Regions from separate parts of the Nonomuraea sp. NPDC051191 genome, predicted to be linked through region 2. Evidence: predicted binding sites of a transcription regulator. Region 2 holds the regulator's gene; the other holds the start of a gene.

Region 1 (7,325 bases), on a different contig from region 2:
TCGGTCATATGGTGGGAAGGTGCTGGAAGACGTCCCCCGCGACCCGTTCGCGGACGACCCGAACGACCCGTCCTCGGCGATGGGCGCTCTCGACGACGCCGAGCCACTCACCGCGGCCGAGCGCGACGAGGCCATCACCGACCTGGCAGACGTCGAGGTCTTTCGCTCCCTGCTCGAACCGCAGGGGGTGCTGGGCCTGGTGCTCGACTGCCCCGAGTGCGGCGAGCAGCACTTCTTCGACTGGGAGCTGCTGCGCGGCAACCTTCGCCAGATGATCGAGAAAGGCCAGCCGCAGGTGCACGAGCCGGCCTTCCACCCCGACCCCGCCGACTACGTCAGCTGGGAGTACGCCCGAGGCTACGTCGACGGCGTCATCGACACGGAGGAGCGCCGCTGATCGACTTCCGAGACATCGTCCAGTAGCGCGCCCAGCAACCGCACCGCAGGGTCGGACGAGTCACGCGCCCGGCCCTGTGCGACCGCGTCGAGCAGCTCGTCGGTCTTACGCAGGTCGTCGGCCTCGAGGAGCGCATGGAGCTCGTCGTCCTCCGGCGTCAAGCCGACTCCAGCTCGGCCATCTGCCGCAACCTGGCCAGCGCCCGATGCTGGGCTACGCGGACCGCACCTGGTGACATACCGAGTACATTACCGGTCTCCTCGGCGGACAGCCCCGACACCACCCGCAACAGCAGCAACTCCCGCTGGTTGTCGGGCAGCCTGGCCAGCAGTCTGCGCGCGTGCTCGACCTCGATGTAGCGGACCACCGTCTCCTCGGGCCCCGGGCCGTCGTCGGGCCCGTCAGGCAGGTCCTGGGTGGGCACGGCCGAGCGCACCGAGCTGCGCAGCGCGTCGGCCACCTTGTGCGAGGCGATCCCGAACACGAAGGACGCGAAAGGGCGCCCCATGTCCCGGTATCGCGGCAACGCGGACAACACCGCGATGCACACCTCCTGGGCTACGTCATCGGCAATGTGATATTGCCCTGAAACCCTGCCCAGCCTGGCGCGGCAATACCGCACCACCATGGGACGCAACTCCCCGAGCAGAGATTCGATCGCACTGCGATCTCCCTGCACGGCGAGGCTCGTCAGTTCCCTTAGGTCGGAGTCATCCGTTCGTGCCGGAAGTCTCGACGCGAGCCTTACCCCAATTTTGGCGTCGGCGACGCTTCCCTCGCTCACGATAGGCATGATGCCCGCACTGATCCGGCCTGTCCCCATGGCGAACGGCTACGGATTGGTCACATTGAAGCGGCGATAACTACCAGTAATCGAATGACCACACTAAGCCTTAAGAGCTGACATAATATTTCACCTGATAACCCGAAATGCACGACAATTGCCAGCCCCCGACGCTTAACCTCCACTCCCGGTTTACTCCCATAATCCACCTCTTCCCTCACTTTTTCTCACCGCATGCCCTCAGCCACCAGGAGCCCCAACCGTATTTCCGGCCCCACCCGAACGCCTCCCACCCCTCGGGGCGCGCCCGAAAGCCACCGACAGCCCACACCGGAAGGACCGCGACAGGCTGGAAGGGCCGGCACCCCGCACCAGAGGGCTCGGCGCGCCAGGACCGCATCTGAGCGGTCGCGACAACTCGAGAGAAGCCGACACGAGGTGAAGGCGGCCTGAGACCACACCGGGGGGGCGGGATGGGCCCAGGGAAGCCGAGAGCCCGCACCCGGAGAGGTCGGGGGCTGAGCCGGGAAGGCCGACAACCCGCGTGACGACCCACGTCCGGAGCAGCCGGAACGGCCGGGAAGCCGACGGCCCGCGTTCGGAGGAATCAGAGGGGGCCGGGAACGCCGACGGCCCGCACCGGAGGGAACCGGTGCGGGCCGTACAGGCGCGGGGGAACCAGGCGGGTCAGTGACCGTGGCCGTGGCCGTGGCCCTGGCCGGCGGCCGGAGCCTCGTCCTCGGGCTTGTCCACCACGAGCGCCTCGGTCGTCAGGAGCATGCCCGCGATCGAAGCCGCGTTCTGCACCGCGGACCGCGTCACCTTGACGGGGTCGATGACGCCCTGGGCGACCAGGTCGACGTACTCGCCGGTGGCGGCGTTGAGGCCCTGGCCGGCGGGCAGCTCGGCGACCTTGTGGGTCACCACGTAGCCCTCGAGGCCGGCGTTCTCGGCGATCCAGCGGGCCGGCTCGACCAGCGCGCGGCGCACGACGCCGACACCGGTGGCCTCGTCGCCCGTCAGGCCGAGGTCGTCGAGCTCCTTGCCCACGTGGATGAGGGCCGAGCCACCGCCGGAGACGATGCCCTCCTCGATCGCGGCGCGGGTCGCGGAGATCGCGTCCTCAAGACGGTGCTTCTTCTCCTTCAGCTCCACCTCGGTGGCGGCGCCGACGCGCAGCACGCACACACCGCCGGCGAGCTTGGCCAGGCGCTCCTGCAGCTTCTCGCGGTCCCAGTCGGAGTCGGACTGCTCGATGGCAATCTTGATCTCCTTGACGCGGTCCTCGATCGCCTGCTGGTCACCGGCGCCGTCGACGATGGTCGTGGCGTCCTTGGTGACGACGACGCGGCGGGCCGTGCCGAGCACCTCGAGGCCGACGTGCTCGAGCTTGAGGCCGACCTCCTCGCTGACGACCTGGCCGCCGGTGAGGATGGCCATGTCCTGGAGCATCGCCTTGCGGCGGTCACCGAAGCCCGGGGCCTTGACGGCCACGGAGGTGAAGGTGCCGCGGATCTTGTTGGTGACCAGGACGGCCAGGGCCTCGCCCTCGACGTCCTCGGCGACCACGAGCAGCGGCTTCTTGGTCTGGGCGACCTTCTCCAGCAGCGGCAGGAAGTCGGCGATGGAGGAGATCTTGCCCTGGGTGAGCAGGATGTACGCGTCCTCCAGGACGGACTCCATGCGCTCGGGGTCGGTCACCATGTAGGCCGACAGGTAGCCCTTGTCGAACTGCATGCCCTCGGTGAACTCGAGCTCCATGCCCATGGCGTTGGACTCTTCGACGGTGAGGACACCGTCCTTGCCCACCTTGTCGAACGCCTCGGCGATCAGCTCGCCGATCTTGGCGTCCTGGGCGGAGATGGTGGCGACGTTGGCGATCTCCTTCTTGTCGCCCACCTCGCGAGCGCTGGCCAGCAGCCGGTCGCTGATCTCCTTGGCGGCCTTGTCGATGCCACGCTTGAGCGACAGCGGCGAGGCGCCGGCGGCCACGTTGCGCAGGCCCTCGCGGACCATGGCCTGGGCCAGCACGGTGGCGGTGGTGGTGCCGTCGCCCGCGATGTCGTTGGTCTTGGTGGCTACTTCCTTGGCGAGCTGGGCGCCGAGGTTCTCGTAGCGCTCCTCCAGCTCGATCTCACGAGCGATGGTCACACCGTCGTTCGTGATCGTCGGCGCACCGAACTTCTTGTCGATGACGACGTTACGGCCACGCGGGCCGAGGGTTACCTTCACGGCGTCCGCGAGGGCGTTGACACCGCGCTCAAGCGCGCGGCGGGCGTCCTCGTCGAACTGCAGGATCTTCGCCATGCTGAAAGTCCTCTCCTGGCGTCGAAAGCCCCGGGCCCTCAAGAGCGCCCGGGGCTCGACACAACCGGCCTACTTCTCGATGATCGCGAGAACGTCGCGGGCGGAGAGCACGAGGTACTCCTCGCCGCCGTACTTGACCTCGGTGCCGCCGTACTTGCTGTAGAGGACGACGTCGCCCTCGGAGACGTCGAGCGGAATGCGCTTGTCGCCGTCCTCATCCCAGTTGCCGGGGCCCACCGCGAGGACCTTGCCCTCCTGCGGCTTCTCCTTGGCGGTGTCCGGGATGACCAGACCGGAAGCGGTGGTCTGCTCTGCCTCAAGCGGCTGAACCACAATGCGGTCGCCGAGCGGCTTAACGGGAACCTTGGTGGCGGTCGTCACGATCGGACCTCCCCTTCAGATTTGAATGATCTAGAAGAGGCGACCAGCGGGGCCTGCCGTCGCGGGTGTCAGACCTGCCTCGTCGCACGTTGGCACTCTCAAGGTGAGAGTGCCAACAGGAAACATATGCAAGAGGGCCTTGACAGTCAACACGAACGCGTCTGCTCAGAGCGATCAGACGTAGGAGCCCTCCACCAGATCGGCGACGACACCGGGCCGGGAGGGGTTCCAGCCGAGCTCGGCGCGCGTGCGTGTCGCGCTGACGCGCTGGCCGAGCGCCAGGGCCTCGGCGAAGCCTTCCCCCAGCACCTGGGCCGCCTCGGCCACCGGCCAGGGCTCGGCCTGCGGCTTGACGCCCGCGGACCGGGCCGCTGCCTCGGCCACGTCGGCGACGGACACGGCCTCCTCGCTGATGCCGTGGTAGACGCGGGCGCCGCCCCTCTCCAGGACGGCGACGACGAGGTCGGCCAGGTCGTCGACGTGCACGAACGTCCAGGTGTGCGGCTCGCCGCCGGCGGTGACGTACACGCCGGCGCCGCGCTCGGCGGCCTGCGCGCGCATCAGGGCGGGGATGCCCCCGCCGCGCCCGTGGACGACGGCGGGCCGGATCACCGAGCCGCCGCCGTCGGTGACCAGCCGCTCGATCTCGTGCCGGTACGCCACGAGCGGAATCGGGTCGGCCGGGCTGTCCTCGTGCCCCTCGGCGGTGGCTCCCAGCACCCACACGCCGCTGGTGAAGACGACCTTCCGGCCCGACGCGACGAGCACGCCGATCGAGGCGAGGTCGGCCTCCTTGTCGCCGCCGAGCTGGGCGGCGACCACGATCGCGTCGATGTCCGGGGTGATCGCGGCGGCCAGCGCGGCAGTGTCGGCCAGGTCCCCGTAGCGCTCGTCCGCCACGCCCGGCACCCGCCTGGACCCGTCGGCGGCGGGCCGCACCAGGACGGCCACCTCGTGCCCCTGATCGGCCAGCCGCTCGACCACAGCGCCGCCGATGTAACCTGTCGCGCCCAGCACCAGCACCTTCATGATGAACCTACCTCGAACATTTCCATGTTGAACATTTCGACGTCGTGGACACTACCGCACGACCCCGAACATTTCAACGTCGAAGCTTTGGTAGGGTGATCCCCGTGGATGACGCGGTCGACGCGATACTCGGACAGTGGGCACGGACACGGCCCGACGTCGACGTGTCCCCGATGGGCGTGATCGGCCGGGTCTCACGGGCCTCGCGCCTGCTGGAGCGCGGCGTGAAGGACTTCCTCGCCGAGCACGGCCTGGAGGCGTGGGAGTTCGACATGCTGGCCACGCTGCTGCGCAGCGGCGCCGACGCCATGTGCATGAAGGACCTGTCCTCCTCCGCCATGGTCAGCCCCGGCGCGCTCACCAACCGGATGGACCACCTGGTCCGGCGCGGCCTCGTCCACCGCTGGCCCGCGCCGCACAACCGCCGCATGACGCTGGTCGCCCTCACCGACGAGGGCAGGAGGGTCGCCGACGAGATGCTCGTCCTGCACGCCGCCAACGAGGAGCGGCTGCTCGCCGGGCTGTCGGAGGAGGAGCGCGGAGCCCTGGCCGGGCTGCTGCGCACGCTCCTGGTGTCCCTGGGCGACACCACCCTGTGAGCCGTCCCGAGTTGTGAGCGATCCCGAGAGCGGAGTGCGTACATGGATCTCGACGCCTTCGGCGAACTGCTGACCCCGCACGGGCAGCGGGCGCTCGCCGAGGCCGCCGAGCTGACCGGGACTGATCCGGTGGCGGCGGCGACCAGGCTGCGCCGCACCTACGACGCGGCGCTCACCTCCGCCGCGCTCACGCAGGCGGCGCTGCGCGAGCGCGCCAGGGCGAAGTTCGGCGCGGACGCCGCGGTCATGTACTTCACCCCGCACGGCCTGGAACAGTCCACCCGCCGGGAGGTCGCCGACCACCGCGCCCGCCGTATGGGCGGCGCCCGGGTGATCGACGCCTGCTGCGGGATCGGCGGCGACCTCCTGGCGCTCGCCCGCGCCGGCTGCGAGGTCGACGCCGTCGACCTCGACCCGCTGACCGTCGCCGTGGCCACGGCCAACGCCGACGCGCTCGGGCTGGCCGACCGGGTGCGGGTGCGCGCGGGCGACGCGGCGCAGGTCCGGCCCGAGGAGTACGATGCGCTGTTCGCCGACCCGGCCCGCCGCAGCGGCAAGGGCCGGACGTTCGACCCGATGGCCTACTCGCCGCCCTGGCCGGTCGTGCTCGACCTGGTCGCGCGGGCCCCGCGGGCCTGCCTGAAGGTCGCCCCCGGCATCCCGTACGAGTTCATCCCCGACGGCGCCGAGGCCGAATGGGTCTCCTGGAAGGGCGAGGTCAAGGAGGCCACCCTCTGGACCGGCCCAGAGGACGGTCCGGCCGACGGCACCGACCTCGCCCGCCGCGCCACCCTCCTCCCCGGCGGGCACACCCTGACCGCCACCGGCGTGCAGGCCCCCGTCGGCCCCATGGGCCGCTACGTCTACGAGCCCGACGGCGCCGCGATCCGGGCCCACCTCGTGGGCGAGGTGGCCGAAATGATCGACGGACGCCTGGCCGACCCCATGATCGCCTACATCACCGCCGACGAGCCGAGACACACCCCCTGGGCCGCCGGATACGAGGTGGACGAGGTCATGCCGTTCTCACTGAAAAAGCTCCGCGCGGCCCTGCGCGAACGCCGGATCGGCAATGTCACCATCAAGAAACGCGCGTCGGCGGTCGACATCGAACGCCTGCGAACCGATCTCCGACTTTCCGGCGAGAACTCGGTGGTCATTATCCTGACCCGCATTCTCGATAAGCCTTCGGTTATCATCTGCAACCCCATCTCACCTGCCTGAACAAACCAAAGCGGTCATTCTTCCGCTAAATACGATCTTTCACTGTGGCCCTGCCGGACCTTGATCGAAAGGCTAAGGTGGACGGGCGGGAGTTCTCCCCCTTATGCGGTAACCCGCGTACTCGCCTTTTCATCTGCAAACCGGACCTATCCCACCGCTGCGCGGCAGACCGTCGGCGAGCGAAGGAGCCTTTCGGTGGACCATTCCAACCACACCACCCTTCTGCAGGCAGGCGGCCAGTCCGCCATCTCCGAGAGGATGCGAGACCTCCTTGCGCGCGCCGCCCAGGACCATGTCTATGAGCAGCGCACCCAGGGAGCCGTGCTCGACGAGATCCGCCAGCGGCTGGAAGGCATGGAGTGGCTGCTGCGCGAGGTGCGCGAACGCGAGCTCGGCGGTCTGAGCGGCACCCTCGAATCGGTCAGCGGGCGGCTCGACGACATCACCGCCAAGCCGCCGATGTGGGCGGAGGGCCTGGCCCAGCACGTCGAGGCCGTGCGCGACCACGTCGACGCCGTCGGGGAGAAGATCGGCCATGTCGACGCCCGGGTCGCGCCGGTGGCCGAGCTGCCGAGCCTGTGGGCGGATCTGGGCACCGTGGGCG
Region 2 (7,325 bases):
GGGGTCGACCATGTCGTGCAGCGCGTCGTAGAGCGGCCGCAGGTAGGGGTCGATCTTCTCGTAGAGGGTGCCGGGCAGGAAGCCGAGCCGCTCGCCCGCCTCGACCGCCGGCCTGGTCAGGATGATGCGGTTGACCCGCTTCTCCTGCAGCGCGCGCACGGCCTTGGCCATCGCCAGGTACGTCTTGCCGGTGCCCGCGGGGCCGATGCCGAACACGATCGTGTGCTGGTCGATCGCGTCGACGTACCGCTTCTGGTTGACGGTCTTCGGCCGGATCGTGCGGCCTCGGGAGGACAGGATGTCGAGCGAGAGGACCTCGGCCGGACGGTCGGAGGTCATGCGCAGCATCGCGATGCTCCGCTCTACGGCGTCGGGCGTGAGCTCGCCGCCGCTGCGCAGCACTTCGACCAGCTCCTCGAACAGGCGCACGACCGCGCCGCTCTCGTCGGGGCTGCCGGTGACGGTGATCTCGTTGCCCCGCACGTGGATGTCGGCCCTGAAGGCGCCCTCGATCACGCGAAGCAGCTCGTCACGGGAGCCGAGGAGGCTGACCATCGGGTATTCGTCCGGAATCAGCACCTTGGCTTGAGTGCGCGAGGGAGGTGCCGTGCGTCGGGATTCATGTAGTTCGGACATGGGCAGGCCAGCGGCCTGATGCCTCCCGGTCTGTTCGGTGTTCTTCTCCGCCCATCGTATCCGGCACCAGGCTGATTGCTCGCGTCAATATCAGCCGGGCGGCCACGTGAGGTCACGCCCTCCGAGAACATGGGCGTGCACGTGGAAGACGGTCTGGCCGGCGCCGGGGCCGGTGTTGAAGACGACCCGGTAACCGCGCTCGGCCACCCCCTCCTGGACGGCGACCGCATGGGCGGCCTTCAGCACGTCGTCGGCGAGCCCGTCGTCGGCGGCGGCCAGCGACGCCGCGTCGGGGTGATGCGCCCGCGGGATGACCAGCACGTGGGTCGGGGCCTGCGGATTGATGTCGCGGAACGCCAGCGCCCTGGCGTTCTCGTAGACGACGTCGGCCGGAATTTCCTTGGCCACGATTTTGCAGAAGAGACAGTCGCTCACAGCAGTACTCTATCGAGAGCGACCGTTCGGCAGTCCGTTGCGAATCGGTAATCCGTGGTGTCGTGCGCCGGAAGATCCGCGCAGTTAGGGTGAGTGTGCGACACTTCGGAGCAAAAAAGTTGATTCAGGGTCGGGCGAGCGCCACCTGGCGAGGAACACGACTGGGTAATGCACCCTAAGGAACCGGGGAAACCTTCAGAACCGGAAGAGAGTAAACCCTCTGGGAAGGCCGCGCGTCCCACTGATGTGACCACCGAAACCCTTCTGGCCGACAGGTCGTTGGGGGCGGTGCCGGTCGGGTGGGATGCCGACATGGCCGTGACCGCGCTCTACAGCGCGCATTTCCGGTCATTGGTGCGTCTCGCGGTGTTGCTGGTGCGTGACATGGCAACCGCCGAGGAAGTCGTGCAGGACGCGTTCGTCGCCATTCACGGCGCCTGGCGCAGACTGCGTGATCCCGACAAGGCACTCGCTTACCTGCGTCAGTCTGTCGTCAACCGGTCCCGTTCCGTGCTGCGTCACCGCGCGGTCGTCGAGAAGTACGCACCCAAGGGCCTGCCCGACGCCCCGAGCGCCGAGAACGGCGCGATCGGCGAGCTGGAACGCTCCGCCGTCATCGAGGCGTTACGCGCCCTGCCGACCCGACAGAGAGAAGCACTGGTTCTGCGTTATTACGGAGATCTGTCCGAAGCTGAGATCGCCCATGCCATGGGAATCAGCAAGGGCGCGGTCAAGAGCCACACCGCACGTGGCATGGCCGCATTGCGATCCGTTCTGGAGAAGATGTCATGACCCAGCCCCCCGACGAGTACGGCGACGTCCTGCGCCGTGCGCTCCGCGCGGAGGCGGACGCGGTCGTGCCCTCGCCGGAGGGACTGCAGATCATCCGCGCCCGCATCGAGCGGCGCGGCGTCCGTAACCTGTTCTGGTGGCGTGCGGGCGCGGCGGCGATCAGCGCCGTGCTGGTGGCGGGGACGATCGTGATGGTCGTTCCCGGGCTGCGCTCCCAGATCTTCGAGGCGCCCATCGAGCCGGTGGACAACTCGACCACCACCCCCGGCAACTCCTCGACCAGGCTCTCCACGCCGCCCAGGCGCGACAGCCACAGCGCCGAGCCGCCGCCCGTCGTGGTCGTGCCGCCGAGCCACAGCGAGACCCACAGGCCCTCGGAGACGGCCAGGTCGACCCGGCAGCCCTCGCCGTCGCCGACACCGTCCTCGACGCCCTGCCCGACCGGCGACCCCGCGGGCGAGCAGGACTGCCCCGAGATCACGCCGACGCCCACACCGACGGCGCCGGAGTCGCCGGAGTCGATCGGCACGCCGACGACGTGCACCGCCGACGAGTGCCCGCCGGACGACCTGCCGACGGCCGCCCCGAGCGACCTGAGCAGCCCGCTCGTGGGCGTGCCGCACACGACTCCCTGAGCCGCGGGCCTACCAGCGCCCGGTACGCGCGAGCAGCACGGCCGCCGCCGCCACCCCCGCCGTGGAGGTGCGCAGCACGGTGGGCCCGAGCAGCACGGGCACCGCCTTGGCCGCGACGAACCTGCGCAGTTCCTCCTCCGAGACCCCGCCCTCGGGCCCCACGACCACCACGATGTCGCCGCCGGGCGGCAGCGCCACCTGCGACAGCGGCTCTACGGCCTCCTCGTGCAGCACGAGCCCCAGCGCCGCGTCGGCCAGCAGCCCTTCGACCTGCGCGGTGGAGGCCTGCTCGGCCACCTCGGGCAGGTGGAACCGGCGCGCCTGCTTGCCCGCCTCGCGGGCCGTGGAACGCCACCGGCCCAGCGCCTTGGCGACTTTGTCGCCCTTCCACTGCGTGATGCTGCGCGAGGCGGCCCAGGGCACGATCACGTCGACCCCCACCTCGGTCATCATCTCGACGGCCAGCTCACCCCTGTCGCCCTTGGGCAGCCCCTGGACGACGACCAGCCGCCGCGCGGGCGGCTCGACGGTGTAGCGGGCGAGCACGTCGAGCGCGAGCGCGTCCTTGAACACCTCGCGCACCACGCACTCGGCGACGTCGCCCGCGCCGTTGGTCAGGTCGACCCGCTCACCGGCGCGCAGACGCCGCACGGAGGCCGCGTGCCGCCCCTCAGGGCCGTCGAGCGTCAGCTCGGAGCCGTTGAGGTCCTCGGCGAGGAACACGGGGACGGTCACGGGTGATCGTCACCTGCCGTTGAAGGCGTCACGCAGGCGGGAGAAAAAACCCTGCTGCCCCGGGGCGAACTTCCCCGGCGGCCGCTCCTCGCCGCGCAGCCTGGACAGCTCGCGCAGCAGGTCCTCCTGCGGCTGGTCGAGCCGCATCGGGGTCTCGACGTTGACGTGGATGAGCAGGTCGCCCCTGCCGGACTCGTTGAGCCGCTGCACGCCGCGCCCGTACATGGTGATGACCTGGCCGGACTGGGTGCCGGGGCGCACGTCGATCTCCTCGGAGCCGTCGAGCGTCTCCACGGCGAGGATCGTGCCGAGCGCGGCGGCCGTCATCGGGATCTGGACCGTGCAGTGGAGGTCGTCGCCGCGCCGCTCGAAGATCTCGTGGGGGCGCTCGACGATCTCCAGGAAGAGGTCTCCGGGCGGGCCACCGCCGGGGCCGACCTCGCCCTCGCCGGCGAGCTGGATGTGGGTGCCGTCCTCGACGCCCGCGGGGATGCGGACCTTGATCGTGCGGCGGGTGCGCACCCGGCCGTCGCCCGAGCACTCCTGGCAGGGGTGGCGGATGATGCTGCCGAAACCGCCGCACTGGGGGCACGGCCGCGAGGTCATGACCTGGCCCAGGAACGAGCGGGTGACCTGGGAGATCTCGCCGCGCCCGTTGCACATGTCACAGGCGTCGGGGTGGGTTCCGGGGGCGGCGCCGGCGCCGTGGCACACCTCGCACAGCACGGCGGTGTCCACGACCAGCTCGCGGGTGGTGCCGAACGCGGTCTCGCGCAGGTCGAGCTCGACCCGGATGGTGGCGTTGCGGCCCCTCCTGGCGCGCGAGCGCGGCCCGCGGGTGCCGCCGGCGGTGCCGAAGAAGGCGTCCATGATGTCGCTGAAGGGGAAACCCGCCCCGAAGCCGCCGGCGCCCGCGCCCGCACCCGCGCCGCCGCCGAAGGGGTCGCCGCCCAGGTCGTACATCTGGCGCTTGTTCGGGTCGGACAGCACCTCGTAGGCCTGCGTGATCTCCTTGAACCGCTCCTGGGTCTCAGGGTCGGGGTTCACGTCGGGGTGCAGCTCGCGGGCGAGGCGGCGGTATGCCTTCTTGATCTCGTCCTGACTGGCGTCACGGCGCACCCCGAGGGTGGCGTAGTAGTCGCTGTTTGCCACTTATCGACCTCTTAAGATGCAGCCAGGATCTGGCTGACGTAGCGTGCCACCGCGCGTACGGCGCCCATCGTCACGGGGTAGTCCATCCTCGTGGGACCCAGCACGCCGAGCCGGGCCAGTTGGTTGTCGCCAGAACCGTATCCGGTTGCGACGATGGACGTGCCGCGAAGGTAGGGGTTTTCCGAGCCGATGCGCACGGTGAGCGCGGACGGGGTGTCTGTGGATGTCTCGCCGAGCAACCGCATGAGCACGACCTGCTCCTCCAGCGCCTCCAGCACGTCGCGCAGGCCGGTGGCGAAGTCGGCGCCCGCGAGATTGGCCGCGCCGGCGAACACGATCTTCTCGTCGTGGCGTTCGACGAGGGTTTCGAGCAGCACCGACAGGATCGTGGCCACGGCGGGCCGGTCCTCGGCGGGGAGCCGCTCGGGCAGGTCGGCGACCAGCTCGGGGACGTTGCTCAGCCCGCAGCCGTCGAGGCAGGAGTTGAGCACCGCGCGCAGGTGGGCGATGCGGTCGTCCTCCACCACCTCGGGCAGCTCGATCACGCGCTGCTCCACGCGCCCGGTGTTGGTGATCAGCACGAGCATGACCCGCCGGTCGTTGAGCGGGACCAGCTCGACGTGCCTGACCGTGGAACGGGTCAGCGTCGGGTACTGCACGACCGCGACCTGCCTGGTGAGCTGCGCGAGCAGCCGCACGGTGCGGAAGACCACGTCGTCGAGGTCGACCGCGCCGGCGAGGAAGGTCTCGATCGCCCGCCGCTCGGCCCCCGACAGGGGTTTGACCTGCGACAGCCGGTCGACGAACAGGCGGTAGCCCTTGTCCGTCGGCACGCGGCCCGCGCTGGTGTGCGGCTGGGTGATGTAGCCGTCCTCCTCCAGAGCGGCCATGTCGTTCCTGACCGTTGCCGGGGAGACCTTCAGGTTGTGGCGCTCGGCCAGCGCCTTTGAGCCCACCGGTTCGTTGGTGGACACGTAGTCTTCGACAATGGCGCGGAGCACCGCCAGCTTCCGATCGTCGAGCACGTGCTCACCTCCTGCCTGTGCCTTACAGGGAAACGACAGGTCTAGCACTCCGTGTTCCCGAGTGCCAAGTGTACGGCTCTCGCCCACAAGGTGCGATAACACCGGGTCCCATCCTGTTGCTAGCGACTTACAAGCGACAGGCCTCACACTTGCCGCATGACCGACAATTCCCAGCCCCCGCAGTACGGACCGCCCCAGGGGCAGGGTCCCTACTACGGTCAGCAGCCCCAGTACGCCCAGCCCCAGCCCCCGCAGTACGGCCAGCCCCCTTACCAGCAGCAGCAGCCCCAGTTCGGCCCCCCGCCCCAGTACGGCCAGTACAACCAGTACGGCCAGCAGCCCCAGTTCCCGGCCAGGATCGACGGCAAGGCGATCAAGCCACGCCTGTGGTGGATCGCGGTCGTGTGGGCCGTGGCCGTGGTGCTGGGCGTCGTCGGCGTGGTCGTGTTCGCCGGCGGCGTGCTGAGCAGCGTGACCGACATGGCCCCGACGACCACGTTCGCGTCGGGCGAAAGCGTGAAGGTGGCGATCGACCCCGCCCAGCGCCCGGCCGTGTACATCGCCACCGACACGCGGGTCAACTACCAGTGCGAGATCTCCGGCGGCCCGGCCCAGGCCAGGCTCGTCAAGGTCTCCGGCACCCAGACGCTCACCGCCGGCGGGAAGACCTGGCAGGAGATCCTCGCCGTCAACGCCCCCGCCAAGGGCGACTACCAGCTGACCTGCGCCACGCAGGAGGAGTCGTCGGCCCGCTTCGGCGTGGGCCGTGACGTGCTCTCGGCCGCGGGCGGCGTGTTCGGCGGCGTGGCCGCGCTGTTCCTGATCCCCGGCGCCGGCCTGCTCATCGGCATCATCGGCACGATCGTCATCCTCGTACGGCGCAGCGGCGCGCGTAAGCGCCTTGCGGTCAGCGGGTGATTTGCTACGGTCCCCGTGTGTACGAGGGTGATGTGCTGGCGGGCAATTGGCGGCGGCCGGGCAAGGGCAAGATCCCGAAGGTGCCGGCCGAACTCGACCTGGTCGTGGAGGACGCCGACAGCGGCTTCTGCGGCGCCGTGGTGGCCTGCGACAAGGAGGCCGTCACCCTTGAGGACCGGTTCGGCAAGCGCCGCCTGTTCCCGCTGGCGCCGGCCGCCTTCCTCCTGGAGGGCAGGCCCGTGACGCTGGTGCGCCCGGTGGCCGCGGCCCCGGCCGGGCCCAGGCGCAGCGCGTCCGGGTCCATCGCCGTGGAGGGGCTGCGGGCCCGGGTCGCCAAGGAGAGCCGGATCTACGTCGAGGGCGTGCACGACGCCGCGCTCGTGGAGAAGATCTGGGGCCACGACCTGCGCGTCGAAGGGGTCGTGGTGGAGTACCTGGAGGGCGTGGACGACCTGCCCGCCATCGTGGCCGAGTTCGCCCCCGAGCCGGGCCGCAGGCTGGGCGTGCTGGTCGACCACCTGGTGCCGGGGTCGAAGGAGAGCCGGATCGCGGCCCGGGTCACCTCGCCGCACGTGCTCGTCGTGGGCCATCCGTTCATCGACATCTGGCAGGCGGTCAAGCCGTCCGTGTTGCGCATCCCCGGCTGGCCCGACGTGCCGCGCGGGGTGCCGTGGAAGGAGGGCGTGCTCGCCGCGCTGGGCTGGCGCATGGAGCCAGCGGACGCCTGGCGGCGCATTCTGGGCGCCGTCTCGTCCTTCGCCGACCTGGAGCCGGAGCTGCTCGGCCGGGTCGAGGAACTGATCGACTTCGTTACGGAGGCATCATGACCCAGGATCCGCCGCCCGCCGACGACTCCCCGGACGTCCCGCCCTCGGACGTACCCCGCGACCAGGGCCCCCGGCTCGGCTACGGCCAGCAGCCGGGCTCCCAGCCCGACTACGGGCGGCAGCCGCCCGGCCAGAGCGGCCCGCAGCCCGGCCCCATGCCGACGCCGCCC

What was found. Region 2 encodes HrcA, which represses chaperone genes, less so after heat shock. Its sites were predicted from a motif close to TTGGCACTCTCNNNNNGAGAGTGCCAA; they were not measured.
Region 1: the regulator HrcA is predicted to act here: its motif matches at 3,959-3,985, upstream of groES (co-chaperone GroES).

Annotation. Positions count from the first base shown of each region.
Region 1 is NZ_JBITEZ010000027.1:53,813-61,137, reverse strand. It holds gene ACIA8R_RS48535 (DUF5319 domain-containing protein) at 20-397, shown strand; gene ACIA8R_RS48530 (hypothetical protein) at 358-558, opposite strand; gene ACIA8R_RS48525 (sigma-70 family RNA polymerase sigma factor) at 555-1,190, opposite strand; gene groL (chaperonin GroEL) at 1,869-3,488, opposite strand; gene groES (co-chaperone GroES) at 3,558-3,872, opposite strand; gene ACIA8R_RS48510 (NAD-dependent epimerase/dehydratase family protein) at 4,044-4,898, opposite strand; gene ACIA8R_RS48505 (MarR family transcriptional regulator) at 5,003-5,497, shown strand; gene ACIA8R_RS48500 (methyltransferase domain-containing protein) at 5,540-6,721, shown strand; gene ACIA8R_RS48495 (hypothetical protein) at 6,917-7,325, shown strand, end outside.
Region 2 is NZ_JBITEZ010000016.1:203,120-210,444, forward strand. It holds gene ACIA8R_RS40180 (PhoH family protein) at 1-636, opposite strand, end outside; gene ACIA8R_RS40185 (histidine triad nucleotide-binding protein) at 727-1,071, opposite strand; gene ACIA8R_RS40190 (SigE family RNA polymerase sigma factor) at 1,384-1,863, shown strand; gene ACIA8R_RS40195 (hypothetical protein) at 1,860-2,498, shown strand; gene ACIA8R_RS40200 (16S rRNA (uracil(1498)-N(3))-methyltransferase) at 2,508-3,233, opposite strand; gene dnaJ (molecular chaperone DnaJ) at 3,243-4,385, opposite strand; gene hrcA (heat-inducible transcriptional repressor HrcA) at 4,397-5,410, opposite strand; gene ACIA8R_RS40215 (hypothetical protein) at 5,567-6,328, shown strand; gene ACIA8R_RS40220 (DUF3097 domain-containing protein) at 6,346-7,155, shown strand; gene ACIA8R_RS40225 (DUF4870 domain-containing protein) at 7,152-7,325, shown strand, end outside.